DNA from 3 places in the Hominiventricola aquisgranensis genome. Region 3 is predicted to be linked to each of the others. Evidence: riboswitches for the same ligand, from Rfam matches in the RefSeq annotation. Region 3 holds a riboswitch; each other region holds the start of a gene.
The links. A riboswitch is a leader RNA that binds a small molecule or an ion and turns the genes downstream of it on or off. The one in region 3 is predicted to bind cobalamin.
Positions count from the first base shown of each region.

Region 1: linked by a shared signal. The riboswitch ahead of WMO62_RS14545 (ABC transporter substrate-binding protein) and the one ahead of WMO62_RS08380 (LysR family transcriptional regulator) in region 3 are both predicted to bind cobalamin.
Region 2: linked by a shared signal. The riboswitch ahead of WMO62_RS01640 (ABC transporter substrate-binding protein) and the one ahead of WMO62_RS08380 (LysR family transcriptional regulator) in region 3 are both predicted to bind cobalamin.

Region 1 is NZ_JBBMFC010000039.1:1,901-12,702, reverse strand. Features, by position in the region: gene WMO62_RS14590 (citrate/2-methylcitrate synthase) at 1-768, opposite strand, end outside; gene WMO62_RS14585 (L,D-transpeptidase family protein) at 835-2,247, opposite strand; gene WMO62_RS14580 (hypothetical protein) at 2,396-2,674, shown strand; gene WMO62_RS14575 (LamB/YcsF family protein) at 2,731-3,486, opposite strand; gene WMO62_RS14570 (putative hydro-lyase) at 3,507-4,292, opposite strand; gene WMO62_RS14565 (5-oxoprolinase subunit C family protein) at 4,323-5,288, opposite strand; gene pxpB (5-oxoprolinase subunit PxpB) at 5,285-6,001, opposite strand; gene WMO62_RS14555 (aminotransferase class IV) at 6,011-6,856, opposite strand; gene WMO62_RS14550 (SulP family inorganic anion transporter) at 7,116-8,759, opposite strand; cobalamin riboswitch at 8,896-9,102, shown strand; gene WMO62_RS14545 (ABC transporter substrate-binding protein) at 9,243-10,328, shown strand; gene WMO62_RS14540 (iron chelate uptake ABC transporter family permease subunit) at 10,394-10,802, shown strand, end outside.
Region 2 is NZ_JBBMFC010000002.1:123,191-133,992, reverse strand. Features, by position in the region: gene WMO62_RS01670 (MATE family efflux transporter) at 1-1,170, opposite strand, end outside; gene WMO62_RS01665 (sugar ABC transporter substrate-binding protein) at 1,172-2,359, opposite strand; gene WMO62_RS01660 (ABC transporter ATP-binding protein) at 2,362-3,333, opposite strand; gene WMO62_RS01655 (ABC transporter ATP-binding protein) at 3,326-4,108, opposite strand; gene nikC (nickel transporter permease) at 4,121-4,951, opposite strand; gene nikB (nickel ABC transporter permease) at 4,956-5,894, opposite strand; gene WMO62_RS01640 (ABC transporter substrate-binding protein) at 6,005-7,582, opposite strand; cobalamin riboswitch at 7,770-7,951, opposite strand; gene WMO62_RS01635 (LysR family transcriptional regulator) at 8,054-8,965, opposite strand; gene WMO62_RS01630 (class I SAM-dependent methyltransferase) at 8,962-9,756, opposite strand; gene WMO62_RS01625 (Rpn family recombination-promoting nuclease/putative transposase) at 9,873-10,763, opposite strand.
Region 3 is NZ_JBBMFC010000013.1:132-10,933, reverse strand. Features, by position in the region: gene WMO62_RS08425 (beta-ketoacyl-ACP synthase III) at 1-468, opposite strand, end outside; gene WMO62_RS08420 (helix-turn-helix domain-containing protein) at 554-1,453, opposite strand; gene WMO62_RS08415 (sugar O-acetyltransferase) at 1,534-2,127, opposite strand; gene WMO62_RS08410 (hypothetical protein) at 2,124-2,339, opposite strand; gene WMO62_RS08405 (peptidoglycan DD-metalloendopeptidase family protein) at 2,375-3,841, opposite strand; gene WMO62_RS08400 (flavin reductase family protein) at 3,790-4,440, opposite strand; gene WMO62_RS08395 (DUF2325 domain-containing protein) at 4,624-4,905, opposite strand; gene WMO62_RS08390 (flavodoxin) at 4,927-5,358, opposite strand; gene WMO62_RS08385 (DUF3793 family protein) at 5,378-5,941, opposite strand; gene WMO62_RS08380 (LysR family transcriptional regulator) at 6,066-6,977, opposite strand; cobalamin riboswitch at 7,127-7,305, opposite strand; gene WMO62_RS08375 (Fur family transcriptional regulator) at 7,431-7,862, opposite strand; gene WMO62_RS08370 (FeoB-associated Cys-rich membrane protein) at 7,835-7,981, opposite strand; gene feoB (ferrous iron transport protein B) at 7,985-10,123, opposite strand; gene WMO62_RS08360 (FeoA family protein) at 10,208-10,429, opposite strand; gene WMO62_RS08355 (FeoA family protein) at 10,459-10,674, opposite strand.

The sequences.
Region 1 (10,802 bases), on a different contig from region 3:
TGTTACCACACGGGTCGTAAAGGTAGAGTTATTACCACCGCCATGCTCCATGTGAAGCATCAGCGCCACATCCAGAACCTTTGCCTCCAGAAAACTGTACTGTTTATCCGGGCGCAGCAGCATCAGAAGATTCTCTGCAGTAGACAGTCTCGGATCCGGGCGATGGATGTACATACTTTCATCTCTCTCATAATGGTTGTATGCATGATAAGCATATACTGCCAGCATTGGAAATACACTAATCAAGTTCACGCATTGACGGATCACATTTCCGATATCATTGGAATTCACATTTTCATCATATGATGCCAGGGTCAGAATACTTCTGGTCATAGAATTCATAATATCTTTACTTGGCGCCTTCATAATAACATCTCTGGTAAAATTGGTAGGAAGTGCACGACACTTACCCATCAGTTCCTTAAATTCCTTCTCTTCTTCTGCTGTCGGCGCCTTTCCAAAGAGCAGAAGATAGGCAGTCTTCCCAAAACCAAGAGAATCTTTTGGAATATTGCTGATCCAGTCTGTCACATTGTATCCACGGTACCACAGCTTTCCATCACACGGAACTTTCTTTCCGTCTTTTACGCAAAAGGAATCAATTCTTGAAATATTGGTAAGGCCGGTAAGAACACCATTTCCATTAATATCTCGAAGACCTCGGTTCACACCATATTCTTTGAACAGACTATCCGGGATTACATCATTTTCCATACATAATTTCTGATATTTTTCCGTATAATTCTCCCACTGTTTGTTATATCCCATATAACATCTCCTTTCTTCTGCATTCTACACAAGTTGTCAGTCTTCTTTATCTTACCATATCATCCGTCATTTTTCCAGTTCAGACTCAATGGAACGTTCTGTTCCCGCCAGATGATAACAGATCACCGGCGTTCCTTTTTCAATATAGCCATATAGCTCCTGCGCTTTTTCATAAGGCATATTGATACAACCATGCGACCCTTTCGTCTTGTAAATAGTTCCTCCGAAGCTGGATCTCCAGGTAGCATCATGCATACCGATATTTTTGTTGAACGGCATCCAATAAGATACCGGCGTCTCATAGTTTTCTCCCACCAGTGTCGCATTTCGCTGCTTGTAAGTGATGCTGTAAGTGCCCTCCGGAGTATCATAACCTCTCGCCGAGTTACCGGACACAAAATCAGACTCCATCACCAGCTGCCCATCCTTATAGAAAAACAGATGCTGCGCAGTCAGATTGATCTCAACATAGGTATCACCATAATCCGGTGCTCCATAAGAAGCAGCTGTCTGATAATAGACCGGCGTCCTCTCTTTGCTCTCTCCGGTCTCGATCTGTGCTGCCAGTTCTTTAGCCTCCTGCTGGTAATTCATCCACCAGCCATAATCGCCGCCATCTACTGTGATTTCCTTCCCATAGCTGGTCATAAACGTTCTGGAACGGAAAATCGAATCATACTTCTTCCGCAGAGTCGCCACATAATTTTCCACCTGCGTCTGATCCAGCGTCACAGCGAATCCATCAACCTCCAGCCAGGTACTGATGGTGCTTCCATCCAGAACTTCTATGTTATCTCCAAACCGATATGTAATCGTAACTGTCCCATACTTCTGAAGCTTCTGCAATGTATTCTGAAGTTCTTCGCTGTCTGATGTTACTGCAGGTGTTTCATAGCAGCCTTCTGCATCCAGATCCACCAGACCTTTAAGTTCTTCCACTGCATTGCTGATCACTTCCAGTGTCTTTGCCTGATCCAGCTCATTTCCCTGTGTCTCTGCCACAATGGAAAATCCAGTCTCCGGGGTATACTCACTGATGTGTGCGTTCGTGGGCGCCTGTGCAAAATCTTCCTCAAAGCCTTTTAATGCCTGAACCGCCTGTGTCAGTTTATCTTTACTATAGGAAAGAAGGGCTTCCGTTTCATGTTCTTCATGCTGCGGCAGAAACCACAGATATTGGTTCTGCTCTCTCAGGATCTGCTGCAAAGGTTCTGTGGATGCATAAGAAAGATCAATGGCTTTTCCATCGATGGATTCCTCATAACTACTACCGTCGCTCTTTCGCTCCTGAATCCGAAGGAAATACGCATCTACCCGGTCTGCCAGATCCTGCACCGTCAGGTTGGAGACGTCCACCTGATCGATCAGAGTTCCCCGTTGAAAATGGTTTCCGTAATAATAGCAACCTCCTGCATAGACAACCAGTAAAAGAAGTACACATGCACATATGATCTTGATTCCAATTCCAGTTTTTTTCATTTATCCTCATCCTCTCCGGTTCTGTTCGTACCTTACAGTATACTGGTTTCCACCAAAAATACAACCGAAGGATGTCGAATTCCTGATCTTTCCATTCTGAAATATTTTCATGAACGGAGCATGAATTAATCGAGTGCAGGCTTATGATATGGCTGTCGATGCTCTTGGGCTGGCAATTACCAGCAGAAAAGAGGAAAAAGAAGAGATTCCATCTCCATCCGATCCCGATGTAATTGATGCCGATGGTGGAATTATCACTGTCATTTGCTTTGATATGATGGAATATTTAAAAAGACACAGCTCAAAGGCTGTCAAAAAAACATTGAGTATTCCAGAGTGGCTCAATGAAGCTGCCTGCTCTATGGGTCTTAATTTCTCGCAGGTTCTTCAAGAAGCATTACTGCAGAAAGTGCAATCAAAATTTTAAATATGGTATATCATGCCCCCAGCCCAAAGGTTGGGGGCTTTATATCTGATACGTATTTAGAACGGTTTGATCTCAATGCCTTCTTTGGTCAGTGCTTCTCTGATCTTCTTGACGAATGCCAATGCTTTTTCACCGTCTCCGTGAACGCAGATGGAATCTGCCTGAATAGCAACTTCTTTTCCGGTGATGGCGGTTACTTTTCCGTCTTTTACCATACCGATCACACGGCGGATGGCTTCGTCTTCATCAGTGATCATAGCACCTGGTTTGCGGCGGTTCACAAGAGTTCCGTCTTCTTCATAGGCACGGTCTGCAAATACTTCCTGTGCATAGGCAAGACCCGTATCTTTGGCTGCCTCGATCATCTTGCTGTTGCTTAAGCCCAGAAGCTTGATGGACGGATCTACTTCATAGATGCCTTCGCAGATGGCTTTTGCCAGATCGTAATCTTTGGCTGCCATATTGTAAAAAGCACCATGAGGTTTTACATGGGCAAGCTTTACACCTTCTGCTTTGCAGAATGCCAGCAATGCTCCGATCTGATATTTGGTATAGGCTTTTGCCTCCTCGTTGGAGACTGCCATATTTCTGCGGCCAAATCCCATCAGGTCCGGGAATCCGGTATGAGCACCGATGCTCACCTGATGCTCTTTCGCCATTTTAACCGTTTTTTCCATGATTACAGGATCGGATGCATGATATCCGCAGGCAATATTTGCTGAAGAGATCAGCGGAATCACCTGATCGTCCAATCCAAGTGTATATCTTCCAAAGCTCTCGCCAAGATCACAGTTCAAATCAACGCTTTGCATAACTTTTTCTCCTCATATCCTTACAGTTTCAATGACACATTTTTCACATCTGTGATAAACATATGTCCCGGTGCATGGGTGATGGCAAATGACGGACGGCTTTTCATCACTGCCGCCTGCGGAGTCACACCACAAGGCCAGAACACCGGCACTTCACCTTCGCGGATGGTCACCATATCACCAAAATCCGGTTTATTGATATCTTTGATACCGATAGCTTCCGGATAACCGATCTGTACCGGCGCTCCATGGACTCTCGGCATCGCTGCTGTCACAGTCACTGCAGCCGGAATCAGATGATGAGGAATCGGACGCATACTTACGACCATATTTCCGGAAAATGCGCCTGCAGACTCACAGGGAATATTGGTCAGATACATAGGAACGTTACAGCCTTCTTCAATGTGACGCACCGGAATACCGGCTTCCAGCAGTTCTGACTCAAAGGAGAAACTGCATCCGATCAGGAAGCTGACCAGATCTTCTCTGTAGAACCGGGAAACATCTGTATACTCTCCTGTCAGTTCTCCATTTTCATAGATCCGGTATTTTGGAATGTCTTTGTAGATGTCCACATTCTTGCCAAGATAGGACAGACCTTTTCCACCCACATCACTGACTTCCAGCAGCGGACAGGATTTCGGATTTCTCTGTGTAAACAATAAGAAATCATATGCCAGATCTTTGGGCAGGATCACCAGGTTTGCCTGAGCATAGCCTGCGCACATTCCTGCTGTGGGTCCTGTGATCTTTCCTTCTCTGATAAGTGCTCTCACCTCTGCCGGTGACATACTGCTGTAATCCATCCCTGTGTTCCTCCTTGTTCTCTGTTTCCCTTAGCCGTTGATCTTCTTGTCCAATGTATCCAGATATTTTTTCCGCTCCAGATTAAGCTTCTGAGCTTCTTCTACTGATATATAGGAAAATCTCACTTTTTCTCCCGGTTTCCGCTGTCCGATAGCCGGAATATCCGTGGAGATCACGGTTCCGATCTTAGCGTATCCGCCAGTTGTCTGATGATCTGCCAGCATCACGATGGGCATCCCGCTGGATGAGATCTGAACAGAACCTGTTGTTATTCCATCCGAAATAATATCTCCGCTGGTCACAAATTCAATTGCTTCTCCGGTAAGCTTGCATGCCATCCGGTTAGAATCCTGTGTAACCGTATATGCCTGTTCTGCAAAGGTCTTCTGACCTTTTTCTGTGAAATACTCACTTTGCGGTCCTGGAACCACCCGCAGCACCGGAAGTTTATCCACTGATACAGGCGTCTGAAAACTTCCTTCTGCAGCATTTACTTTTCGTTTTTCCATATGCGGAAGAGTCGCCTTTTCTGTCCGAAGTTCCAACACATCGCCGGTCTTCAGTGCACGTCCCTCATATCCGCCAAGTCCACATTTCAGATTAGTGGAACGGCTTCCCAGCACCGGTTCCACAGCAAATCCGCCAGCCACTGCCAGATATCCTCTACAGCCGGTCATGGCAAATCCACACACAAGCGTATCTCCTGCATGAACCTCCACTGCTTCATACAATGGCATCGCTGTACCATTCAGTTTCGGTGTCATGTTGGCACCCGCCATGGCGATCACTGCCGGAGCAGTAAACCGGATCGAAGGTCCCATGATCGTTGCTTCCAGAACCGCTTCCTTCTGGTCATTTCCCACCAGAATATTTGCCAGACGCATAGCCTGGTCATCCACAGCTCCTGACACCTGAAATCCTTTATTCATATATCCGAAGCGCCCCAGATCCTGAACGGTTGTCAGGGCGCCGCCATTTACTATTTCCAGACTCATAGGTATGCCTCGTATTCTTCCGCTGTGATCGGTACAAAGCGGATATAGTCTCCTGCCTGATAGAGAAATGGCTGTTCTCTGTCAGGATCATAAAGTTTCAGCGGTGTTCTTCCGATCAGCCGCCAGCCGCCAGGAGATTCCAGCGGGTAGATACCGGTCTGTTCTCCGCCGATTCCCACGCTTCCTTCCGGGATCTTGGTCCTCGGATTATCAAGACGCGGGGTAAATAACTTCGGATCCAGTCCTCCCAGATACGGAAATCCAGGAAGGAATCCCAACATATAGATATTGTAGTCTACAGAAGAATGAAGCTCGATCACTTCTTCCTCGGTAAGACCTGCGTGAGCTGCCACATCTTTTAAATCTTCTCCGTAACTGCCGCCGTAGCATACCGGAATCTCCACCACATGATGAGGTGTCTCCTGTCCTGCAGATTCTTCTACGGAAATACCGGACAGTTCTTTTTTCAGCTGTTCAAAGCTGATCTCTGACGGATCATAGGTCACCATCAGCGAACGGAAGGTAGGAACCGTCTCCACGATTCCTTTCACATGGGCTGCTGCCACTTTTTCATTCAGGCACTGAACCTTACGATTCAGTGCCTCATTGATCTCATTTCCAAATTCTACCACCAGAGCACAGTCTCCAGCCGGCAGGATCTTTCTTCCATCTTCCGGTTTCTTCCCGAAAAGAGAACGGAATACAGACCACATAGGTTCCACCTACTTTCTGCCGATGGCTGTCAGATACTCATCCATCAGAAGTTTTCTTAATGTTGCAAGGATTTCCGGAGCTTTTCCTCCTACCGGTTTCTCATCGATCTCATGAGCACTCAGGCAGAAGTTGCTGGAGGAACTTACGATAACCTCATCTGCATCCATCATCTCTGCTACAGTGAACGGTCTTTCATCAACCGGGATGCCTGCTACTTTACACATCTTGATCAGATGGACGCGGGAAATACCTGGCAGGATATAATGATCTGTCGGATGTGTGATAAATACGCCATCTTTGATCATATGTACATTACTGTGTGCACACTCGGTTACAATATCACCTCTGTGGAATACGATCTCGTTGCATCCATGCTGTTTACCAAGCTCGGAAGCCATAACGTTCGGGATCAGGTTCAAAGTCTTGATGTTGCAGTGCAGAAAACGGGTATCCTCTACGGTCATCAGTTTCAGAGTCTTGGAGGGATCACCGATCTTGGATGGACGGATCATGACCCACAGACGTCCTTTCTGTCCTTCCGGAAATACATGATTTCTCGGTGCAACGGCCCTGGTTACCTGCCAGTATACGAACAGCTCATCTCCGTCAACTTTTTTCACCATCTCGTTCAGAATATCTTTTACTTCCTGTTTCGTATGCGGAATCTCGATCTTCAGCAGTGCTGCACTGTTAAAGAAACGATCCACATGCTCATCCAGATTGAAGATCACATGGTTGCCTGCACAGGTGGCATCATATACACCGTCACCATAGTAATGAGAACGGTCATCAAAAGGAACCACCATTTTGTCGATTTCGTCATACTTTCCATCATAGTAACCTAAAGTCTGCATCATACATTCCTCCATCTCCGGTGCGCAAGCGCGATGTCTCTTTCCTCATCGTTATAACAAAAAAAGATGCTGCCCGGCCCCCAGGCCAAGTAACATCTTTGTTACGCTTGCATTTCACTCATTTGTTGCAATGATTATATATCCAGACTTTAAGAAATGCAAGTTTTTCAGATATTTCTGAATGATTTTTTATTTTCAGCTTTTTATATAAATATTTTTAAGTTCTATGTCATATTTTCAAAAATATTTACATTTTCTTTTATTTGATCAATTCTTCCGCATGCTTCAGAGCATCTGAGATATTGGCGCAGAAATTGTCTTTTCCAACCAGCTCCACAAATCCGGCCTTCTCCATCACATGCATCGGCTGCTCATTCACATGAGAAAAGATTGGTGTGATGCCTTTCGCTTCACAATATTTCACCAGATTCTGAAGAGCATTCATAGCAGTACTGTCAAGTGCAGGAACACTTCTCATACGAAGCACCAGACATTTGGTAAAATCTTTCACTACAATGTGTTCAATCGCATTGGCTGCTCCAAAGAACAACGGTCCGGTAATCTCATAGACGCGGATCTCTTTCGCAAGTTTCTGCATATGATCATTAACTGCATCTGAATCATCGTCCACGTAAGTCCAGCTGTCCACGTGCGTCTCATCGCTCATGCGCTTCATGAACAGCAGACAGGTCAACAGCATACCGATCTCAATAGCAACTACCAGATCAAATACAACGGTCAGGAAGAAGGTTACCAGCAGCACCAGAATATCACTCTTCGGTGCGGTCTGGATCAGATGAGTGAACGGTCTCCACTGACACATATTGTAAGCAACCACGAACAGGATCGCAGCGATGGTCGGCATGGGGATCATTCCCGCATAAGGCATCAGAACTACCAGTACCAGTACCAATGTGATAGAATGCACCATTCCAGCTATGGGAGTACGTCCACCATTTTTAATGTTGGCTGCTGTACGTGCGATGGCTCCTGTGGCCGGGATTCCGCCGAACAGGGCGGAGGCAATATTTCCTGCTCCCTGAGCTACCAGTTCCATGTCTGAACGATGTTTCCCGTTGATCATACCGTCTGCAACCACGCAGGACAGCAGAGACTCAATAGCTGCCAGCACAGCAATGGTAAATGCATTTGGAATTGCATCCTCCACAGCTGCAAGGCTCAGTGCCGGAAGGTGGAAACCTGGCAGTGCATTGCTGATAGAATACAGATCTCCGATGGTAGAAGCCTTCAACGGAAGGAATTTTACCATCAGGATTCCTGCGACCACAGCCAGCAGAGAACCCGGAATCTTTTTGAAAATATAAGGAGAAATAATCAGGATTGCAAGACTTACCACGCCAACGATCACTGCAGACAGATTGACAGTGCCACAATTTTCAACAAAAGCGTGAAGCTTTTCCATGGTCTCAATGGGTTTTACTCCGTCCGGATAAGTCACGCCAAAGAAATCTTTGAGCTGACCGATCACGATGGTCACAGCAATTCCAGCTGTAAATCCGGTGGTGATGGTGTACGGAATAAAACGGATCAGTGTACCAAAATGGCACAGTCCCATCAGAATCAGAAAGATTCCTGCCAGGATCGTCGCGATCACCAGTCCATCCAGACCATTTTTCGCCACAATACCAGCTACGATCGTCGCAAATGCAGCTGTCGGTCCTGCAATCTGTACGCTGCTGCCACCAAGTGCAGAGATCACAAATCCCGCAACAATTGCGGTGAAAATACCTGCCTCCGGACCGACGCCTGATGCCAGTGCCAGCGCAATGGACAACGGAAGGGCAATGATCGCCACAATAATTCCAGCCGTCACATCTTTGACAAACTGTTCCCGGCTATACGTTTTCATACATGTTAGTAACATTGGTTTCAAAGAACTCATCAGTTAAAAATCCTTTCTAGTTGGATATCCTCGGTTGTCAAACACAACTTTTCCAGTATATCACAAGAAAGAGATTTTTCAATGATGAATTATCATTTATAATCAATACACTCTTGACACTCAAATATGACTATGTTATATATTTAACAGAATAAGTGTCGACTAATCTTCGATTGAGTCGGTGAAAAGGGAAATGGGTGTGAGTCCCATGCGGTGCCGCCGCTGTAAGCGCACGATACAGGGTTGTTTTCTTTCACTGTCTTTTCTCAAAACATGGATGGGAAGAGAGAAAACAGACAAAACCCGCGCAAGCCAGAAGACCTGCTTATTTTTCTTTTGCTGTCACGGTCCATGACACTTGCGAAAGATATAGGGCGCAGTGCGTCCAGATGCCGAAAACGGGTGCATCATCTGATCCATAGAGTTCAGATGATGCTTTTTTTATGGGCTGATTACAAACTACATATTAATGGAGGAAATCTTATGAAAAAGAGAACAGTAAGCGTATTGTTAACTACCTGTCTTGCAGCAGGTATGCTGGCCGGGTGTGGTTCCACATCCGCTGATACCACAGCCACTACTGACAAAACAACAGAAGAGACTACCAACGAAACGGAGAGTACAGATGCATCTGAGGCTTCTGAAACTGCCGATGCAGACAGCGACTATGAGCCGGTCACCATTACTCTGAATCTGGAGCGTTCCGGTCTTGGCGAAAATGTTGAATACACTTTCACTAAGAAACCATCCGAAGTCGTTGCTTCCGGTGATCAGATGGCTGACTTCTTCTTTGATCTGGGACTGGAGGACCAGATGGCTGGCTACACAAAAGGAAGCTGCTGGAGTACTGTATCCCAGTATCCGGCACGCGACAAAGTTCCACAGCTTCTGGAACCGGGTAAAGGTCTTTCCAATATGTCCAAGGAAGAGCTGCTGTCAACCGGATGTGATTTTCTGATTGGCTGGGACTCTGTATTTTCAGACAAAAACTTCAGTAAAGAATTCTGCGACCAGAACGGTATCGCAACTTATTTCCCATATGTGTGCTCCGACAAAGCAACCTTTGAGGATCTGTACAAAGATTATGAGACCCTTGGTGCTATTTTCCAGGTACAGGATGTAGCTGCTGAAAAAGTACAGACTATGAAAGATACTCTGCAGAAAGTAAAAGACACTTTGGGTGATGAAGCTTATGAAAATCCGGTCACTGTATTCGCTTATGACTCTGGTGAAGATGCTCCGTTTACCGCATGCCAGGGTATGCCGGGCGACATTATCAAACTGGCTGGCGGAATCTCCATCTTCGATGATATCGAGGCTGGCTGGGCAACTCCGTCTTGGGAAGAGGTTGTGGAGCGTGATCCGGATGTAATTCTGATTCTCGAGTACACCGGAGGTGATGTGGCAGATAAAAAGGAATTCCTGGAGACCAACGAGTTCACCAAGAATCTGCGCGCTGTCAAAGAAGGCAAAATCTTCTCCGTATGCTGCAGTGATATGCAGGGAAGTGCCGGAAGTGCAGTCGCTGTAAAAGCAATCGCAGAGCAGTTATATCCGGACAAATTCTAAGAACATCTGGAAAACTGACAGGGGAGTGTAAAAGCTCCCCTTCTTTATTGCAGTAGGAGGAATATATGAAAGGAACAGGAAACTCAGGAAAAGGCCGTTTCTGGCTGACGCTGGCACTGGTGATGACACTGATTGTGATCGCAGTAACCATCTCTACCACCATAGGTGCTGTCAATGTGTCAGCTTCCGATATCGGTAAGATCCTGGTCAATAAAATGTCCGGGAAAGACATCTTCCAGATTGCCTGGGAAGGAAAGACCGAAAATATCATCTGGAACATCCGTTTTCCCCGGGTACTCATGGCATTTATCGTGGGCGCAGGTCTTTCACTGTGCGGTGTTCTCATGCAGGCCCTCACCAAAAATCCACTGGCTGACCCCTATGTACTAGGAATCTCCTCCGGTGCATCCGCAGGAGCCGTCGGTGTTATCATCCTTGGATGGTTCAGCTTCTTAGGCGGCTACTCTGTAATCT
Region 2 (10,802 bases), on a different contig from region 3:
TCTGATCGTATCTCCCGTGCCACAGCAGGCTCCCGACAGAGCCTCTGTGATAGCATAAAACAGGAAAAACGGCGCCATCATCCTGGCATAAGCACCAACCAGAGGTGCTAAAGTAGCTGCATCCTGTGCGGACACAAACCAAGGTGTCATAAAAGCTGCGCCAACGAACAGAATGATACTCACCATAATGACAGCTCCAGCAGACATAGCTGTACCAACGAACACACCTTTTCTGATCCGTTCCTTATTCTTTGCTCCCAGGTTCTGCGCGGTAAAGGTTGTCAGAGCCGGACCCATGGAGTCAGACAACAGCCAGATCAGCATATTCAGCTTGTCACAGATACCCCATGCTGCAATCTGATCAGTACCCATCGTATTGACACCCGCCTGTACAATGGTATTTGCAATGGGGAACAGCATCGACTGCAATGCCAGCGGAAACCCCATTTGCAGCATCTGCTGCATATGTTCTTTGCAAAAATGAGGCCACCAGAGAGCCTTCTCCCCTTTTTCCACATGAAGAACCTTTTTTAACATAGAAAAGATAACAACCACGCTGACGATCTGTGAAAATACGGTTGCCAGTGCTGCGCCGGCAACTCCCATATCCAACACACCTACCAGCAATAAATCTCCCAAAATATTGATTACTGCACAGCAGACCAGCACATACAGCGGTCTCTTAGAATCGCCATAGGCTCTTAAGATTCCAGCCGTCATGTTATAAAGGATCATGGACCAGATACCACCAAAATAAATGGTAGTATAGACAAATGCCCGTCCATAAACTTCATCCGGCACAGACATGATCTGCAACATCCATGGAGTCAGAATTACTCCGCCCACAGAGCAGACCACTCCCAGAATCACTGCCACCGTACAAGCGGTACGGATGGAACAATGCATCTGGCGCTTGTCCCCGGATCCGCAATGTCCGGAAATCAGAATTGTTGCACCCGTTGCCAGACCATTCATGAAATTCAGGGGGAACTTGAACAATGTATGCACGGAATCAATAGCTGCCAGACCAAGCTTTCCTGTGAACTGTCCCACCACCACTGCGTCAATGGTCACATATAGCTGTTGGATCAGACTTCCTGCAATGATTGGAAGCACAAACAGCAGAATTCCTTTGCTTACATTTCCTTTTGTCAGTGTGTGTTTTTCCATATTATTTCCTTCTCTGGACTGCGGAATCAAAATCCCACGCGCCTGCAAGTTCCTTCAGATCATTTAAGTTTGCCTCCGGATTATGCGCTTTACACACGTCCAGAAGGTCTTCATAGCTGTATGCATTCAGAGTAATACCAGAAGACAGTTCATATTTTTTCTGGAAATCCTGATAATTGGTGGAAGTCCAGAAGCCCTGCTGAATGGCAAATGCTTTTTCATCCTCACGGAAATCTTCGCTGTAACCGGTCACTGCATTATACATAGCTGCAAAGGCCGGTCCAATGATAGATTCATATTTACCACACAGATATTTCAGATTACCGTTTTTAAAGAGTTCTCCATTGGTTTCCGTATAACAGTCAACAGTTCCAAGGCTTGCATCTCCCAGAGAATCTGCAATGGCCTGTACCGGAATCGTACTCATAACAACACCAGCCGGATCTTTTTCAAACTCTGCAACAGCCTTCTCACCCACATCCGGCACTCCGATATAGCCAGGGAATACGGTTACTTTTAAGTTTCCGGCTTCTACACTTACCGGTTCAGAAGCGGATGCAAGTTCAGCACTGCTCTGCTCAAACTGTACACCATAAGCTTCCTGCAGAGCATCCAACATTCCTTCCGCACGCTGTTCATGCATCACATTGGTGCCTGCTCCTCCGCTTAACAGAAAATAGCTGTCAGACATCTGTTCGTCTGCCAAATAAGCACCCATGTCATATCCAGCCTCATATTCTATCTCACTTCCCGGTCCAAAATAGCCAAGGAAATAAGGGTTGTTTGCTACTTTATCAAAGGTTTCCGGATCTGTTGTACTGGACGGACGGATAAAATACACTCCGTTCTCTGCGCACAGCTCCACTTCCTTTTCCAGGTCAAAGCTGTTGAATGCCATAATGCCTTCTACGCCCGCTGCAATTGCATCGTTCAGAAACTGCATCTCCTGCTCCTCTGTGGTCACTTCTGCAGAGTACAGGAAATCCACATCTGAGAAATTTTTCCCGATATAGCCCTCCAGATACTCCCGGAATGCCTGTACCTGCTCATCTTTCAGGTCATAGACTACGACGCCGATCTTATGGATGTGTGCCTCTTCCTCTTCTTCCTGCTTTTTCGCGCAAGAAACCATAGCTAACACCATACTCAGTGCTAACAGTAATACAATGATTTTTTTCAGTTTCTTCACTTCTATTTATCCTCCTTGTCAAACAGATGACAAGCCACCTCATGGTCCGCTCCGATCTGATGGAGTTTCGGTTTTTCTGCCGCACATTTTTCAGTTGCTTTCGGGCAGCGACCCCGGAACGGGCATCCTGTAGGCACATCCAGCGGACTGGGAGCTTCTCCTTTGATTTCCTCGATCGGTTTGGAGAAATCCATTCCAATATCAAAGATGGATCCAATCAATGCCCTCGTATAAGGATGAACTGCATGCTCTGCCAGATATTCTGCAGGCAGCACTTCCACTACATTTCCAAGATACATCACCGCTACTTCATGGGAGCAGGACTGGATCAAGGAAATATCATGGCAGATAAATCCGATGGTAATATTTTTTTCCTTCTGAAGCTTTACAATCAGTTCGATAATCGTCTGCTGTACGGATACATCCAGTGCAGAAGTTGCCTCATCCAGGATCAGAATCTCCGGTTCCAGAGCCAATGCACGGGCAATTGCCACACGCTGGCGCTGCCCACCGGACATGTTATGAGGATAACGGTCTGCAAAATCTCCCGGAAGCTCCACCATCTCCAGAAGACGACGGCAGGCTGCATCCTTCTCATTCTTCCTGATCCGGTTAAAATTCAGAAGCGGTTCACATACAATATCCCGGATCTTCATTTTCGGATTAAACGAAGAGGTCGGATCCTGGAATACCATCTGAATGTTCTGACGGTTCTGACGCAGTTCCTCTCCCTTCAGTTTGGTAATATCTTTTCCACGATAAAGAATCTCTCCCTCAGAAGGAGTATCCAGAGACACCAGAAAACGCATAAATGTGGATTTTCCGCAGCCGGATTCTCCTACCAATCCTAATGTCTTTCCTTTATAAAATTTCAGGTTAATATCATCATTGGCTACCAGCGTCCTTCCATCTGATGCTGGAAACCGTCTGGTGACATGTTTTGCTTCCAAAATTATTTCATCATGTTCAAACATAAGATTTCCCTCCCATAGAAGGTACCGCACTTAACAGCTTGCGGGTGTATTCATTTTCCGAGTGATGCAGGATATGATCCCGGTCTCCCTGGTCTTCAATCCGTCCATCCTTCATAACCACAATATAATCAGACATATACGCTGCCACACCAAGGTTATGGGTAACAACGATAATACCGGTTCCATAGTCATCTCTTAATTCCATCATCTGACGAACAATCTGTGCCTGTGTGGTTACGTCCAGTGCACTGGTCGGCTCATCTGCCAGCAGAAGCTTTGGCTGATAGGTCATACCCATGGCAATTCCTACTCTCTGACGCATACCGCCAGACAGCTGGAACGGATAAGATTTCATAATATTATCCGGACTTGGAAGACGCATCTTGCCAAGCATCTCTTCACCCTTGATCCATGCGTCTTTCTTTGATATTTTCTCATGTGTCTGCAGATATTCTGTAAATACAGATCCAATCCTGCGGGTTGGGTTCATCATGGCTCCGCTGTCCTGGAAGATCATGGAAATCTCACTTCCACGCAGATTTCTCCACTGCTCCGTTGTATTGGATAACAGAGATGTTCCGTTAAAAAGAATATCTCCTTTGGTTACTTTACCGCCTCCGGCAAGAAGCCCTAACACCGCACGGATCACGGTGGTCTTACCGCTTCCGCTCTCTCCTACCAGGCTGACGATCTGCCCCTGAGCCATATGGAGACTAAAATCCATGACAGTAGGAACATCTTTATATGCGATCGTAATATTATCAATTTTCAGCATCTTCCTACCTCCTTACTCTGCTCTCGGATCCAGGATATCACGGATAGAATCTCCCAGCATGTTAAATACAACAACTACTAAGAAAATAGCAAGACCAGGATACAGCATCATCCATGGTGCGGACTGCATACAGGCACGGCCTTCATTCAGCATATAGCCCCATTCCGGTGTAGGCGGCTTTGCACCAAATCCCAGGAAGGACAGTGCGGCGATCTCCAGCATCATACCTCCTACATCCGTCGCTGCCGTAATGATCAGTGTTGGCAGCGCATTTGGCAGCATGTAACGAAGCAGCATATACGGGGTCTGGGATCCGGTCACGATGGCAGCAGATACATAATCGCGGTCACGGATCTTCATAACCAGGCTTCGCGCCAGACGGGCATATTTGGTCCAGTTTACAGCAACAATTGCGATGATCGCATTGCGGATACTTGCACCCATGATACCTGCCACTGCCAGAGCCAGAACAAGGCCTGGGAAAGCCAGCATCATGTCTGCAATACGCATAAGAACTGCATCGATTTTTCCGCCAAAGTATCCGGCGATGACTCCTACCACACTTCCCACCAGGAAGATCAGCACGACCACACCGAATGTAGAGGTCAAAGATGCACGGGCTCCATAGATCACACGGGCATAAATATCACGGCCCATTTTATCTGTTCCAAAGATATGTTCCTTACTGGGTGCTTCCAGCGCTTCTGTCAGCGAGCCCTTCAATGGATCCACACCACCGGTCAGCAGCGGTGCAAAGATTGCTGCAAGAATGATCAGAATGGCAAGAATTCCAAAAAAGGTAAACTGCTTATGTTCTTTGAGAAATTTTAACGTCTTTTTCATCTTCTTACCTCTTCAAACGCATACGCGGATCAATGTATACATAGGATGCATCTACGATCAGGTTAATGACCATGTAGATCAATGCCATCCACAGTACATAACCCTGGATCAGGTTATAGTCGCTGGATGTAATGGCTGTCACGGCCAGGTTGCCAAGTCCAGGATAAGAGAAAATAACCTCTACCACACTGGTACCTCCAAGAAGGCTACCGACGGAGAGACCTAACATGGTGATCAAAGGAAGCAGTGCATTGGGGAATACATTTTTCCAGATAATGGTGGACCGTTTCACGCCTCTGGCTTCTGCTCCGATCACATAATCCTGGCTTAACTCTTCCAGGACCGCAGTACGCACCTGTCGGGTGTATTTGGAAGCCATTGCAATTGCAAGGGTAAGTGCTGGAAGGAACAGGCTCTTAAAATCGCCTCCTGATGCGATAACCGGGAATATCTGAATCTTAACACACAAGAGCAGCATCAGAAGCAGGCCTACCCAGAAGTTCGGCATGGCACATCCCACAAAGGTAAGTGCTCTGCAAATATAATCAGCAATTCCATCTTTATGTAATGCAGATACAACGCCAAGCGGTACCGCCATGATCAGCATCAGGATCAATGACATGAGTGTCAGTTTCAGAGTCGGAAGGACACGAGCTGCCAGAAGCTCTACAACCGGCTTGTTCAGACTGTAGGATTTTCCAAAATTACCATGAAGACAGTTAAACAGCCAGCGGAAATATTGGGTGAAAAAAGGATCGTTCAGACCCATCTCGTCTCTGGTCTGCTGTACCAGTTCTTCCGTTGGCATGACACCGGTAGCGGAGAACATGTTACGGACCGGATCACCGGGAGACAGATACGTAAGTAAAAATGTTACAAAACTGATACCGACCAGCACAATCACAATCTGCATGATTCGTCGAAGAATCTGTTTCTTATTCAAAATGCTTGCTCCTTTCTTTCGCAATGGGACATACGCATAAAATCTCATGCGCGGAAATACCCCCACCCTGACCGCCGGTAAGGGCGCGGATGGGGGTAATCATTGTCTGTTTACTGAGCCGGGGTGATCTCGGTGGTCAGCCAGTAGTAATCTGCCGTATGGATATGTGCATTTCCTACATTCTTGGAATAGATCATAGATGAGTTGTAATAACCGTCGATCAGAACAGCTGCATCATCTACCAGGATCTGCTGCATCTGGAAGATCAGATCTGCACGCTTGTCCTCGTCCATCTCGCTCTTCAGCTGCTCAAACAGCTCATCATACTCCGGATTGGAATATCCGCAGTAAGTAGTATCAGTTGCCCAGTTTGCCATGTAAGCATACGGGTCACCGGTACCTACAGTGATCCAGTTATTGTTATTGAAATCATAATCTCCGGCAGCAAGTTTGCTCCACTGGTCATCAGAGCTGCCGTAGTCTGCGGTGCAACCAATACCGATCTCTGCCAGATACTGAATATGTGCATTGGAGAAATCGTTCAGCAGACGGTTCTCATAGGAAACGTAATGCAGATTGATGTTCTGTCCGTCGATCTCACGGATTCCATCCCCGTCAGTGTCTACGATACCAGCATCATCAAGGAGCTTTTTCGCGCCTTCCGGATCATAAGTATACGGATTGTTCAGTTTGTCATATCCGTAGCTTAATGTAGACGGCAGTACGGAGAATCCCGGAGTATACAGTCCTCCGATAGTTTTGGAATTGCAGATGGTATCATAATCAATTCCCATGAGGATTGCCTGACGCAGGGTTTTGTTGCCCAGAATACCGTCAAAGTTCATCCAGCTGAATCCACAACGCACACCAGAAGCGATATCTACGGTGAAATCTGGATTATCCTTGAAATCCTGAATATCAGATACGTTAGTAATATTCTCTACCAGGTCTACCTGACCACTCTGCAGTGCCATGGTCTTTGCAGAAGCATCACCCATATACATCAGTTTTACTTCGTCATACGGAACTTCCTCACGGTAGTTCGGGTTTGCAACCAAGTCATATCCTACACCAACACCGTTGAATTTATCGATCATGTACGGGCCGGTTCCGATGATGCCGTTATCAAAGTTCTCGATATCAGCCACATCGATGATCGCCATGGTCGGATGAGCCAGCTGTCCCGGAAGGTTTGCATACGGCTGGGTGGTCTGGATCGCCAGAGTATTGGCATCGTCATCAGCAGTAATGGTTGCCTCAAACTCCAGATATTTCTGTGGTTTTGCAGAACCGCTCGGTCCCATTTCTTTCAGATATTCAAAACACTCTTTTACCTTAGTTGGAGTCAGATCGCATCCATCTGAGAATTTGATTCCATCTTTCAGAGTGATAACCCACTCCGTATGCTCATCATTTACCGTATAGCTGTCTGCGAGCCACGGCTCTACTTCCATGCTGTCGTTGAATTTAAACAGACCCTCGGAAATACCATAACGCATAGCATTCCATCCGCCGTTCTCATCGGTCACACTGTTTACAATACCATCGGTGTACATCTGACATCCGAAAGTCAGTACTTTTTTTCCACTGTTATCTGCTGATGCAGAGCTGTCGCTTCCTTTTGCACCGCAGCCGGTCAGCAAAAGAATTGCTGCCAGGGTCAAACTGATACATTTCTTATTCTTCATATTTTGTCCTTTCTCGTCCATTCTTCTGTCAGCGCATTGAGATCCATCAGAGCAAAACACTTGTCCTCCCATCATAAAACACACAAGAAAAGCCGGATCTACATCCGACTTTCTCCCACTCTGAATAAGCGCATATTATGCGCACTAATCCTCTGTTAAGTAAGATTTCCCTGTCTTCCGCAAGAACTCTCTCTGATCAAAATAAGCAGGTCTCCTGACTTAAGCATCAAACATCCACAGCGCCTTCCCAAGATCTTCTCAGTGGCATATTCCTGTGGACTAGCTATCACAGTGACGGAATCGTTCCGGACTTTCACCGGATTCCCTTTTCATCGAAGCTTCCTTCGAACTTATTTTTATGGCTTAATTGCCAACCATATGAACATTATGTATTATTTTCTCATCTATTACATTTTTTGTCAATACAGAAGCATTCCTTGATAGATATATTTGTATTCCTTTTTGTTATATCTATTCTTGCAACCGCTGCTTCACATAGGAAAGATAGTGTTCTGCCCACCCTCCTGGCTGTTCCCCTTGTCGTGTCACACATCCAAAGAGAATCGGTTGTTCCTCTCCGTACAAAGAATATCCCGGATATCCCTGGGATTCCTTTTCCCTGCTTAGATAACCTCCACTGACATTTCCAAGGTCGGTCTTTTGCAGCAGTTCGTTCATCACATAATCGCTGTTGGTGATCACAGAGATCTTCATATCTGATACCGGACTTTCTTCCGTATTGCCCATCAGATTACGTCCCAGCGTATATTCATCTTCATAACACTGCACCAGACGCACCTGGTTTTTCGGAATCTCTTCGATACTCTTCCTTCCAGCCAGCGGATGCTCTTTCCCAAAATAGAGATATGCCTTCGTCCGCTTCAGTTCCTGAAATTCCAGCTTTCCACACTCCAGTCGATATTGGAAGGACGGCATCTGTTCTTCCGATACATACACAAATCCAATGTCATCTTTGCCAGACTGACACCGATCCAATATTTCTTCTATACCCGCTGTCATCACATGATAGCACACATCTTCCTGACTGTGTTCCTGATAAAATGCGGCAAAGCACGCTGCCATCCAGGAACTTGGATTCCAGGATGCCAGCAGTTCTTCTCCTTTGTCCATTCTTGCAAAAGAAACCAGCTGCTCCACCTGTTCCACAGCTTTGCTGGCATATTCATAAATCCTGCGGCCTCTTGACGTCAGCACAATTCCACGGCTCTGACGAATAAATAATGAAAAACCCAGCTCCTGCTCAAGCGTACGGATCACTTTGCTTACATTAGGCTGGGTCGTATAAAGTGCCTCTGCGGCACGGCTGAAGGAACCAAGCCGTGCGCAGACCACAAGATATTCAAGCTGTTTTGTTTCGATCAAGATACAAGCCCCTCCAGTGTACGTTTCATATGGTTTGCCTTTATATGTTTTTCCGCATGGATCAGAAACATCGGCGTGGACGCATAGTTCACTTTCTCTGTCTGATCCCACACACGCTCCCATACATGCTCATCCGCATAAGCCTGTCCGTCATTGACATTTTTGAGGACTTCAAGATCCCATGCCGGTCTCATGGTACGGCTCATGGGAATCTGCCTTGCGATTTCTTCCATGGCATCAATATCTGTACAGGTATAATGATCCTCCATAGACATGTTTTCTACACGCCTCCGGTCTTCTTCATACTCCCGTCTCTTCTCCTCATCAAACAGATGATGATACCAGTTGGCATCAAAGTTCAGTAGACGTCCACCTTCTTTGAGCACACGCATCCACTCAGCATACGCCTGTTCCGGACATTCCAGATTCCAGGTCAGATTTCTGGAGATCACCACATCAAAATATCCATCCGGAAAATCCAGCTTCTGTGCATCCATTCGCTGAAAATGAATCTTCTCTGCCACTTCTCCTGCATTTTTCTTCGCTTCTGCAAGCATCGCCTCTGTATAATCCACAGCCGTCACATCATATCCTGCTCTTGCCAGAAGGATTGCAAAAAATCCTGGTCCTGTACCTACATCCAGGATCTTCAGGTTCTCTCCCTTCGGAAGATGCTTCCGAATCTCTCCTAACCATACTCTGTCCTGCCCGGTGGCAAGCTCATGCTGGTTCACCTCGGAATATCCCTTTGCTCTTCCGGTCCAGTAATGCTCGATCTGCGGTAACATCATCGTCTTGTTCCTCCCACATACAATGTGCCGGTCTTGGTCTCCCGGCACTACATGTAGTAACTTTAGCATATTGATAATTTTCTCACAAGCCCGGTGGGGGGATATTTTTTTGTCATTTAAAGCCCAAATTCTTCAAATAATTTTTGCTGATAATCAGTGTCTAAAAGGGATTCTTTCAGATCATCTAAACGATCTTCTTCTAATAATTTAGCATTCAATCTATTCACACGAGATCTTCCAAGCTCTTCGCCAGCTTTTTCACCTCTATGATACCCATAATCTTCAATCGCATTTTTGTCTCTTAATGCTTTTTGTCTGACTTCATATTCCAGTCGCTTCGTTTCATCTGCACTGAGTTTTTTCAATGTTTCATAAGCTTCTCCAATGTATTGATCCTGTTCTGCCATCTTCTCGAAGTCCTCCTTCCTGTTGGCGGCAAGAAACCGCATCCATTTTATTAACAGAGGTTCATCTGTCTGCTCTTCTGGTAACTTTTTCAGTTCCATCACATGAATTTCCAGAAGGTCAGTGTATTTTTCACCGTTCTCCAGATCACAAAATGCAATTTCACGATAACATTTGTTGTCATCCTTAAAATGGTTAAAATCCAAAATACTCACATGAACGCGAACGCATTTCTTGATTTTATCATAATCGTCACCTTCTTGTATCTGTTCCGTATACATCTTTGAAAGATAGAATATCATCCGCTTATCCCAATATTCTAAGGGCGCAACCTGCATTTCCAGATCTATCTGTGACCCGTTTGTCATCAGCACTCGCACATCCAGAATACCATACTTGCTGTCTGCAGATTCTTTTGACAAAATAGTCTGCATTAACTGTGTTTCCACAATCTCTCCAGGATTTTTTCCTAGAATTGCTGCCAGAAATCCTTGTCTTACCTTAGGACTTTGAAATAATTCTTTAAAGCAGAAATCTACTTTCGGTGACATGAGAAAATCATCTGCTGCCTGATATACCTCTGTTTTTGTTTCTTTTTGCATAGCTTCTCCTTTCTGCACCATAAGAAACTGGCAGAAAAG
Region 3 (10,802 bases):
AAATAAGATACAAGTTCCACGGTCATTCCAGTCAACCAGTTTGGACAAGGTCTCCGCTCCGATCAGCAATGCATTCTTATACATTCCGCTTTTTACACATGCATCTGCCATATGAAGAGCATATAAGAATCCTGAGCAGGCCGCATTGATGTCAAATGCCACTGCCTTGTCTGCTCCGATCAGTGCCTGTACCCGGCATGCCGTACTTGGTGTTACTGTATCGCCGCTGATAGTTGCCACGATCAGAAGTTCTACTTCTGAGGGGTCTGCACCTGCCCGCTTCAAAGCTTTCTCTGCAGCAGCCGCTGCCATGGATACGGTCGTTTCTTCTCCTGCCAGATGACGGGCACGGATTCCAGTTCTCTCCGTGATCCATTCGTCACTGGTCTCTACCAGTGTTGCAAGATAATCATTGTCCGCCCGAAAAGCAGGCAGACTGTATCCTGTTCCTGTTATTCTTGTATTCATGTTGTTCCTCACAAATTTATTTTGATTATCAAACTATTTGACTAGAGTATAGATGGAGAAACAAGATTTGTCAATGAGAAAAATATTAAAACTTGCTGAACTCTACTGAGAAATAATATACATAATCATTGTCCGAAATATATTCCTCATTTGTAACATCATCTATGGAGAATCCCCTGATGCCATCTTTTCCATAGATAAATGCCACCACGCCCTGTTCCGTATCATACTGAACTGGTGTCATCTCTTTGATCTGTGTTGCTGAACGTCCATAATATTCCCGCTCCAGCACATCCTCCAGAATCGGCACATAGGCTGTACATTTTGAATCAGAATCCGTCAGAACCGTCTTGATCTCAAAATTGTCAAAATCCGGTATGAGTGCTATGATTCCTTCCGGCGAAGTCTCCATCTCATCATAAGTAATCCCGAAAATCTCTTCTTTGGATACCAGTTTTCCGGACTGATATTCTGACACATATATGGTCAGTTTCCTGCATTTATCTTTTGTTGAGTACCGAAACAGATAAGCTCCGTCCACACCTGATAAAATCTCAGCTGTCTTCATCTCTGTGCTGTTCCGGTCAACTGGCATCATATAATTTCGCGGCTGACTTAAGCGCCGGAATATCATGCTTCCAAGAACAGACACCATAAGGACTGTGATCAAAAGCATCACAGCAATAATCACCTTCAGATTTTTCTGCTTCGCCTTACTATCCTTCGCCACCTGAATCAGATTGTCCTCTGCTATTTTTACAATATTTTCTTCGCTGATATCTTCTCCTGCAAGAAATTCATTCATGCTGATTCCCAGTATCCCGCACAGTTCCATATAGACAGATACATCCGGCAGACAGATTCCCCTCTCCCATTTGGAGACAGACTTATCACTCATCCCCAGCTGTTCCGCAAGCTGCTTCTGAGTCAGTCCCAACGCTTTTCTTTTTTCCGCAATATATTTCCCAATTTTTATAAGATCCATAGAATTACCTCCCTTAACTAAGGCAAGTATATCCGTTTAAGGCTAAAAGGAACACCTCCCGAGAGTAGAATATAGGAAATTTATCCTTCAAATATGGGATATTTCTTCTTATCCTCCTCTGTGATCTTCCGCATGACTTTGCAAGGATTTCCAACAGCGATAACGCCCTCCGGAATATCTTTATTTACCACACTTCCTGCACCGATGATCGTATTACTTCCAATTGTCACACCTGGCAGCACAGATACATTGGCTCCGATCCACACGTTGTCTCCCACTGTGATCGGCAGTGCAATCTCCAGTCCCCGACCTCTCTGTTCACTGTCGATGGCATGACCCGCAGTAGAAAACACACAGTTTGGTGCAATAAAAACATTATCTCCAAACGTCACTTTCGTGCAGTCCAGGATCGTTACATTATGATTAGTATAGAAATTCCTTCCTACAGAAGTATTTATGCCATAATCACAGTAAAATGGTGCCGTAATCACCGGCGTTCCTTCCATCTTTCCAAGTATCTTCTTCAAGAGTTCCTGCTGCTTTTCGGTATCCGATGGTCTCAGGTTATTGAATTCATAGCATAGATCCGCACAGCGTGTTCTCGCTTCTACGATCTCCTTGTCATAATTTGCATCATACAAATACCCTTTTTGTGCCTTTTCCCATTCTGTCATAATACTGTTCCTCCGTACATTTTATCTTCTACAAGTTTTTGCTCCTGTTGATATTCCAATGGTTCCTTTTCTTCCTGTTTTGAGATTATTTTCTCATATATATCGCATTTCTTCAAGCTTTGGAGAATTTGCGGTCTGATTCCGCGGTGATTGCCCAATCTCCGACAGATTTCTTTCTCAACTCGCCTGTTTTTGGGCATTTTCATATCCATAATGTCTTCTGCTGCCCAATTCCCTCTTAAAAGTGTTACTGCAAATATTTCAGTGGATTCACCTGAGTTCCATTCACAAGGATCTCAAAATGTACATGAGGTCCGGTGCTTCGACCGGTGTTTCCACTCAATGCGATCTTCTGGTTCTGATCGACTTTCTGACCTGCGGATACCAGAATCTTGCTCAGATGGCCATAACGGGTCATCTTACCATCCGGATGACGGATGGTGATACAGTTACCGTATCCTCCAGACCAGCCGGCACTGACAACGGTACCTCCGCAGGAGGCACGGACTGCAGTTCCCTTCGGCACAGCCCAATCGATTCCTTTATGCATACGTCCCCAACGCCACTTGAAAGTGGAGGTCATGGTTCCTCCCGTGATCGGCTTAATATAAGTCGGAGGTGTCTGTGTACCTCTCTCCACAATCTTCGGCACTGGCTCCACCATGACATTTTCTGCGATCATTTCCTGATCCGTCTGAGCATCGTTCTTGTATGTGGTCAGCATGGTCACCTCATGATGTCCTGCCACCTCTTCCTGCAGGACTTGTGTCTGTGTGGTGTACCAGCTGTCATTATCTACATACTGAGTCTCTGCGTAATAATCTTCCTCATAGGTTGTCTGCACCTGTCTCATCACAGACAGCTCTGGCTCCGGCACACTGATAATAATCTCATCGCCCAGATGCAAAGTTGCGTCTCTGGTAAGTCCCGGGTTCAGCGCCAGCACTTCATCCACATAATAGCCGCGGCTGTTGGCGATCACAGAAAGCGTATCTCCAGACTGTACCTCATAAGTCTGATTCTTCTCTTTTTCCTTGGTCACTTCATCAATAGCCACATCCAGAGAGGTCAACTGATCCGCATCAATATAAGCTTCCGAAATCTCGACTTTTTCAGCAAAATCCAGTGCCTTCAGGCCATCACCATCCGCAATCTCTTCCTTCGGTGTCACCTGCACTGTAAATGCGTTTAACTCGCGGCTGGTATCCGATACCACCTGTACCTGAAACAATCCATCTGGATCATTTGCCGTCAGTGCTGCTTCCAGAAGCTGCTGCACCTCGTCCATGCTCGCCAGATTGATGGTAAATTCGTTGACCTTCACCATGTAATATTTCTGTTTTGCAGTCTTTACTTTTTCCTGCAGCAGATCATAGATCACCTGCTCCAGCTGTTCTTCCTTCAGAGTGCTTCCGAACAGCTTCGATACCCGCTGAAAGCTGCACTCCACATTGGCCAGTACCAGTCCCTCAGTCTCCCTGGCGATCTTTGCTCTGGCATTCAAGAATGCCTGATCCACTTCCTCCGGATCAGCCACTGCACCAATGACTTCTCCATCCAGCAATACCTCACTATAGGTGGTCTCATTTCCCAGCGTATTCCCCAGGATTGGTACACAGAATAGCATCAGCATACAGCATCCGATGCCCCAGCCTGCCAGATTTATCTCGAATTTCCTTCCGAATAATTTTTTGTATTTTTTCCTTTTCCGCATGTACTTCTTTTCTTTCCCTTGTTCTTTTGGCCGGAAGACTTCTTCCGGACAGAATATCCAAAGCTTCCTGCTTTTTCTCCTAATGTAAAGTACTCTCCATGAGAGTAAGTGATAAGCCCTGCCTGATTCAGTTCAAATTTACCCTGTTCGTTCAGATACTTATCTTCAATCGTCACATTGGTCACTTCTGCCAGGAACAGGTCATGACTTCCCAGTTCTTTGATCTCTGTCACTTTACATTCAATGTTTACCGGACTCTCAGCGATTCCAGGTGTTGCAATGGTTCTGGATGGAAATGGAGTCAGATGCATCTCTGCAAATTTGTCCACATCTCTTCCAGAACGAACACCGCAGTAGTCTGCCGCACGCACCAGATCCTTCGTAACCAGATTGATCACAAACTCACCGGATTCTTTTAAAATATGATGAGAGTATCTTTCTTTTCTCACAGAGATAGATACCATGGCCGGTGAAGAACAGACGGTTCCTGCCCACGCGATCGTAATGATATTAGGTTTTTCATCCGGAAGTCCGCAGCTTACCATTACTGCCGGTACCGGATACAGCATATTCCCTGGTCTCCAATACTGTTTTGCCATGTTTTGATACTCCTGTTCTGATTCTGTCCTGATTTTTTGACAACATTTTTATTTTAAGCACTGAAAGCCCATTTGACAAGGAAAATCACGGTTTTTTTACACTTTTTTCATAAAAAAATCCCCCATCTGGAAATCTTTCATTCCAGACGGGAGATTTCTTATAATAAAGGATTCTTTGTGGCCTTAAGCAACATACTCTTTCAGAATATTTTCCAGTGCAGATCCGCTGCTTGTGTGACAGCGTACCACCTGCACATTATTCTTCTTCGCCTCATCCACTGCCGTTTTCACCATTTTGTGAGATACAGTGTTGGTAAAGAGGATGAACAGATCCGGTGATCCCATCTGTTTATCCATGCTGGCTGACATCTGCGTGAATACTTTTGCCTTACATTTATAGTTTTTACAGATTTTCATATACTGACATACCATACGGTCATGTCCACCCACGATAACAACACTCATGAAACGGTTCCTCCTATTCTACTAGCACGCGGCTAATTGTTTTCCAAGTTCCACTAATTTTGCTTCTGTTTCATCATCCGGTGCATCTGCACAGATGGCATCCTCGCCTCCGATCACATCAGCGCCTGCATTTTTCATCTGGTCAACCCAGTTCCGCATCCACTCACCGTCTCCCCATCCGTAGGAACCAAACAATGCAATCTTCTTGCCGGATGCGAATTTCTCTACTTCAGCAACAAATGGTTCCATGGTGCCCTCTTCCAGCACTTCGTCACCCATTGCCGGACAACCAAGTGCAAATGCGCTCTCACCTTTGAGCTCCTCTGCGTTGAAACCGTCAACCGGAACAACCTTTGCAGTGGCACCTGCTGCCTCTACTCCTTTTGCTACCATGTTTGCCATTGCCTCAGTATTACCTGTCTCGCTGTAATAAACAATTACGATCTGTCCCATTTTAAGAATCCTCCTGTCTTTAATATGCCTGGCAACTGATCTCACACAGACTGCTGCCTGCGCTCAGCATCTGCAGTACCATGTTCCGAACTGCCTGATAGAGCTGAAATGTCTTTTTGGCTCCTGTCTCATCACTGTATACCTTCCAGTAGCCAGAGCAGAGGAAATCTTTTCCTTCATGCTCAATGAATCCTTTCACATCACTTAACGGATATCCAAGAAATGCACCCATCTCATGAGGAAATTCAGCTCTTCCTTCTTTGTATTCCGTAAACCGTTCCGCCAGCCTTGCAAGCATCTGGTCAAGTGTACTCTCTTCTGTCTGATACCCATAGGATTTCAGAAATTCTGCTGTCCCCGGCCAGAGAAGCAATGCTTCCAGTCTGTCCTTCCGGTACAGAAGCCAGATACTTTTCTGTTCTCCCCGATGGAGACAGATCCCCCATATTCCAGGAATGTCTTCCATCTCCAGAAACCGCTCTTCTTCCTCTCTTGTAAGAATCAGAAGATTGGATGGCTTCACATCCATAAGAACCGGCGAACACTGATTCGCAATACTGTTTCCAATCATTGTCTCTATCATCTCTTCCTCCGATCCCTTTGGTTAGTTTATTCTAATTAGTTGCCGCTAACTTATAGTATCAGATTCCATTAAAAAAAGCAACCATGCAGCTGATAGATTTTATCAACTACATAGCTGCCATGATTTAGTTTCCCAGATTTTCACAGATATATGCAAGAAATTTCTCTGCTTCTGCTGTTAATTCATCCCTTTTTCGCTTCACATATCCAAGTACGATCCGATCCTTCTCTCCTTTGATAGGAATCTGCCGGATTCGTCTGTCCGTCTCCTGCCGGCTGTCTCCACAGACAGAAATGCTGCACAGATCAGTTTTGCTGACTAACTCAAGCAGCACATCCCTGCTATTAGTCATCAATGTCTTTCCATGAGTTCTGTGATACTGATAGTCTTCCTTCCCATGCACCAGTTGAATCGAAAACATATCCTGGTCTGCATCCATCTGAATCAGTTTGATCTCCCGCAGTTCTTTGTTGCTCACCGACTCTGCCCCATATAACGGGCTCTCCGGTCCTGCCAGTAATACAGGCGAACGTTTCCCGATCTCCGTAAATTCCAGCCGCTTGTGCGCCAGCATCTGCAGAAGTGCCGTCTTCTGATTCTGATCCACCAGAAGGAATCCGATGTCCACTCGATGGTGATGGACCATGCGCAGGAGTTCTTCTGCATTACGCTCCATATATTCCACATGAAGTCCTTCTTTTACTTCCTGTGCATAAAATGTCCGAAACAGATGATTCAGCTCATCATCCGGTGTCACTGCAATCTTCAGCATCCGGATATCCTTTTCTTCCCGCACATGCTGGATCTTGCCGGAATCTACCAGGATCCTGCAGGCATATTCGTATACCTTGCGTCCCTCTTCTGTAGCTTCCACACCTCTTGCGTTTCGCTTGAGAAGCTGCATGCCAAGCTCTACCTCCAGAGATTTGATCGTTTTGCTGATATGCGGCTGCGTTGTATATAAGAGCTCTGACGCCTTCTTGAAACTTCCATTGTCAATGCTGACAACCAGATACTGAAGCTGCTTAATATCCATATTTTTCCCCCGTTCTCCACGTTATACAATAAAAACCTGCGCATACGCGCAGGTCTGATCTCTTTTCTATACACGGACAAAGACGAGATGCAGGATGGCTGCTCTCGTTTATTGATATGTCTATGTAAGAGTTCTTATCTGCCGTAAGAAGCACTTATTCCCTGCAAGCAGTTCTCCTGACTCCAGTTCACAACCATTACAGTCCTTCCCAGACCTCTCCGGTCCAGTGGATCATCTATAACGGCTCCCTGTCACAGTGGCGGGACCGCACCGGATTCACACCGGTTTCTCTATAAATCCTTTCGGAACTTGCAGTACCCGGAATCTATCATGAATTCCGTCGTTTTCTTTATTTCAACTATATAGAAGTTTCTCCGGATTGTCCACCTTTTTTTCCTGTCTTTGTGTAAAAAAGAGACTATGGATCACCCATAGTCTCTCTTTGCGCATTATTTATTTCAGAATCACCTGGTCTATGTCCTGTACATTATGATAGCCCTTCTGGCGCAATGCATAAGTCAGTATCCGGTTCCATTCCTCAGCATCAAAATCTACTTCATGATGATTTTTCAGAATCACACGGCAGCCATTGATCGGATCCTGCGCAGATCTCCCGGTCAGACGATATGGAACATTCGTCTGAAATACGCCAAGCTCTGTCAGAGCATTTACCATCCGGTATACCGTTGCAATTCCAATATTCTTATCACGTTTAGAAGCCTGATAATAAATTTCTTTGCAGCTGGTGCAGTCCTGTTCAAATACAATGTCAAGAATCAGCCTGCGCTGCTTCGTGATCCGCATGCCACGGTTCCGAAATTTCTCCAGGATCATATCCTTTTCACGTGTAGTCCGAATCAGTTTTTCGTCTTGCACTTGGAGCATCCTCCGCATCCTCCTCCGCAGCTTCCACAGCTCTTTCCATTTTTCTTATCTTTCCAGATACTGCGTGCAGCTGCTACAACTATTGCCAGTACAACAAGTCCTACAACCAGTGTTCCCATTTTTTATGCCCTTGCCTTTACTTTTACATTCAGAGTTGTTGCTTCTTTATACGGACGAACCAACAGCCAGATGAACAGTACGATCAGTACAATTGCAACGATCAGCCATGGAGTATATACACCATAGAAGATAGCACTTCCAACCTGATTGATCACCAGAGATACGCAGTAAGCAAGCAGACACTGATATCCAATTGCAAACCAGGTCCATTTTGCATTGTTCATCTCTCTCTTGATAGCTCCGATTGCTGCGAAGCATGGTGCACACAGCAAGTTAAATACCAGATATGCATATGCTGCAACTGCGGTATAATCCTTGGCAATACTGCCCCAGAACTCTGCACCATCCTCAGCAACTTCCTCTAATCCATACAGAACGCCGAAGGTACCTACTACGTTCTCTTTTGCTACCAGACCGGTAATTGCTGCTACAGTAGCTTTTGCATTGCCGAATCCCTGCGGAATGAAGATCCAGGAGATCGCATTACCAATTGTTCCAAGGAAGCTGTCTGCAAAATCTTCTACTGCACAGTAAGTGCCGTTCTCAAATCCATAAGTAGAAGTATACCAGATAAAGATGGTGGATAAAAGAATAACCGTACCAGCTTTCTTAATAAAGGACCATCCACGCTCCCACATACTTCTCAATACATTGAGAACTGTCGGCATATGATAAGCCGGAAGCTCCATAACGAACGGAGCCGGATCACCAGCAAACATCTTGGTTTTCTTCAGGATGATACCGGAGCAGATAATTGCTGCGATACCAACAAAATATGCACTTGGTGCAACCCACGGAGCACCGCCAAAGATAGCACCTGCGAACAGAGCGATGATCGGAAGCTTAGCTCCACAAGGAATAAATGTTGTCGTCATGATGGTCATACGACGGTCACGCTCGTTCTCGATAGTTCTGGAAGCCATAACACCAGGAACGCCGCATCCTGTACCGATCAGCATCGGAATGAAGGATTTACCGGACAGACCGAATTTACGGAAGATACGGTCCATGATAAATGCAACACGAGCCATGTAGCCACAGTCCTCAAGGATAGCCAGGAAGATGAACAGTACCAGCATCTGCGGTACGAATCCAAGGACAGCTCCGACACCGGCAACAATACCATCAAGGATCAGACTCTGCAGCCATCCAGCACAACCAACGCTGGTCAGGAATCCTTCTACTGCAGGAGGTACGATCTCTCCAAACAGCACATCATTGGTCCAATCTGTTACAAAAGTACCAACCGTCGTTACAGACACATAATATACCAGCCACATGATCACTGCAAAAATCGGAAGAGCAAAGATACGATTGGTAACGATCCGATCGATCTTATCAGATGTGGTCATCTGTCCTGCTTTTGCTTTCTTGCAGCATTTTCCAATAATAGAAGAAATGTATACATAACGCTCATTGGTAATAATACTCTCTGCGTCATCATCCATTGCTTTCTCTACGCCATCTACAATACTATCAACATCTGGAGCACTCTTCATCTGCTCTTTGATCTTGTCATCGCGCTCAAACAGTTTGATAGCGAAGAAACGCTTCTGCTCTTCTGTAACCTCGCTGCCGATCTTAGCCTCGATTGCAGTCAGAGCTTCTTCGACTTTTTTATCAAAGGTATGTACGATCTGCTGTGCTTTGTTAGCCTGTGCAGCCTGAACTGCCGCTTCAGCAGCCTCTTTTACTCCAGTACCTTTCAGTGCAGAGATCTCAACAACCTTGCATCCAAGTACTTCGCTGAGTTTGTCAATAAAGATCTGGTCACCGTTTTTCTTAACAACGTCCATCATGTTGATCGCCATGACAACCGGGATTCCAAGCTCCAGCAGCTGTGTTGACAGATACAGGTTTCTCTCAAGGTTAGTTCCGTCTATAATGTTCAGGATCGCATCCGGACGCTCAGATACCAGATATCCTCTGGCTACAACCTCCTCCAAAGTATATGGAGACAGGGAGTAGATTCCTGGAAGGTCCATGATCACTACATCAGAATGTCCCTTTAATTTTCCTTCTTTTTTCTCAACCGTAACACCAGGCCAGTTACCAACGAACTGATTTGCGCCGGTCAGTGCATTGAACAGAGTGGTTTTACCACAGTTTGGATTACCGGCAAGTGCAATCTTTAAAGCCATTTTTTCCTCCTCATGGTTAGCAGATTCTAACCTATATTCTTAAAAATAAGCTGCTTTACGCAGCCTTCATTTGCAGTTTTTTCCTTACTGTACTTCGATCATCTGAGCGTCAGCTTTTCTTAAAGACAGCTCATATCCGCGGACAGTTACTTCAACCGGATCTCCAAGCGGTGCTACTTTACGGACAAACACCTGAGTTCCTTTGGTAATTCCCATATCCATGATCCGACGTTTCACAGCGCCTTCTCCATGAAGTTTGACAACGGAAACAGTTTTTCCAACCGCCACATCTTTTAATGTCTGCATCTTGTTTCTCCTTCCTTCTGCCGTTCTCGTCAGGCAACCATGATCTTGGACGCAAGTCCTCTGTCCAATGCGATACGAACACCCTTGACGATCAGAATCATTCCTCCAGGTGTGTCTCCGACACATTCAACTTCTGCGCCCGGGGCAAATCCCAGATCCTGCAGATGACGAAGTGTTTCATCTTTTCCGCGAAGACTCTGCACAGTGCGCTTTTCACCGATACTCATAAGTGCTAATGCCATCATGCTCCCTCTTTTCTTCATTTTAGTATGTGTATTGAAAACGACTTATCATTTACGTTTCCATATTATATAGTCACGACTAATTATTGTCAACTAACTTTTGAAAATTTTTCTCATTTTATTGATATTTT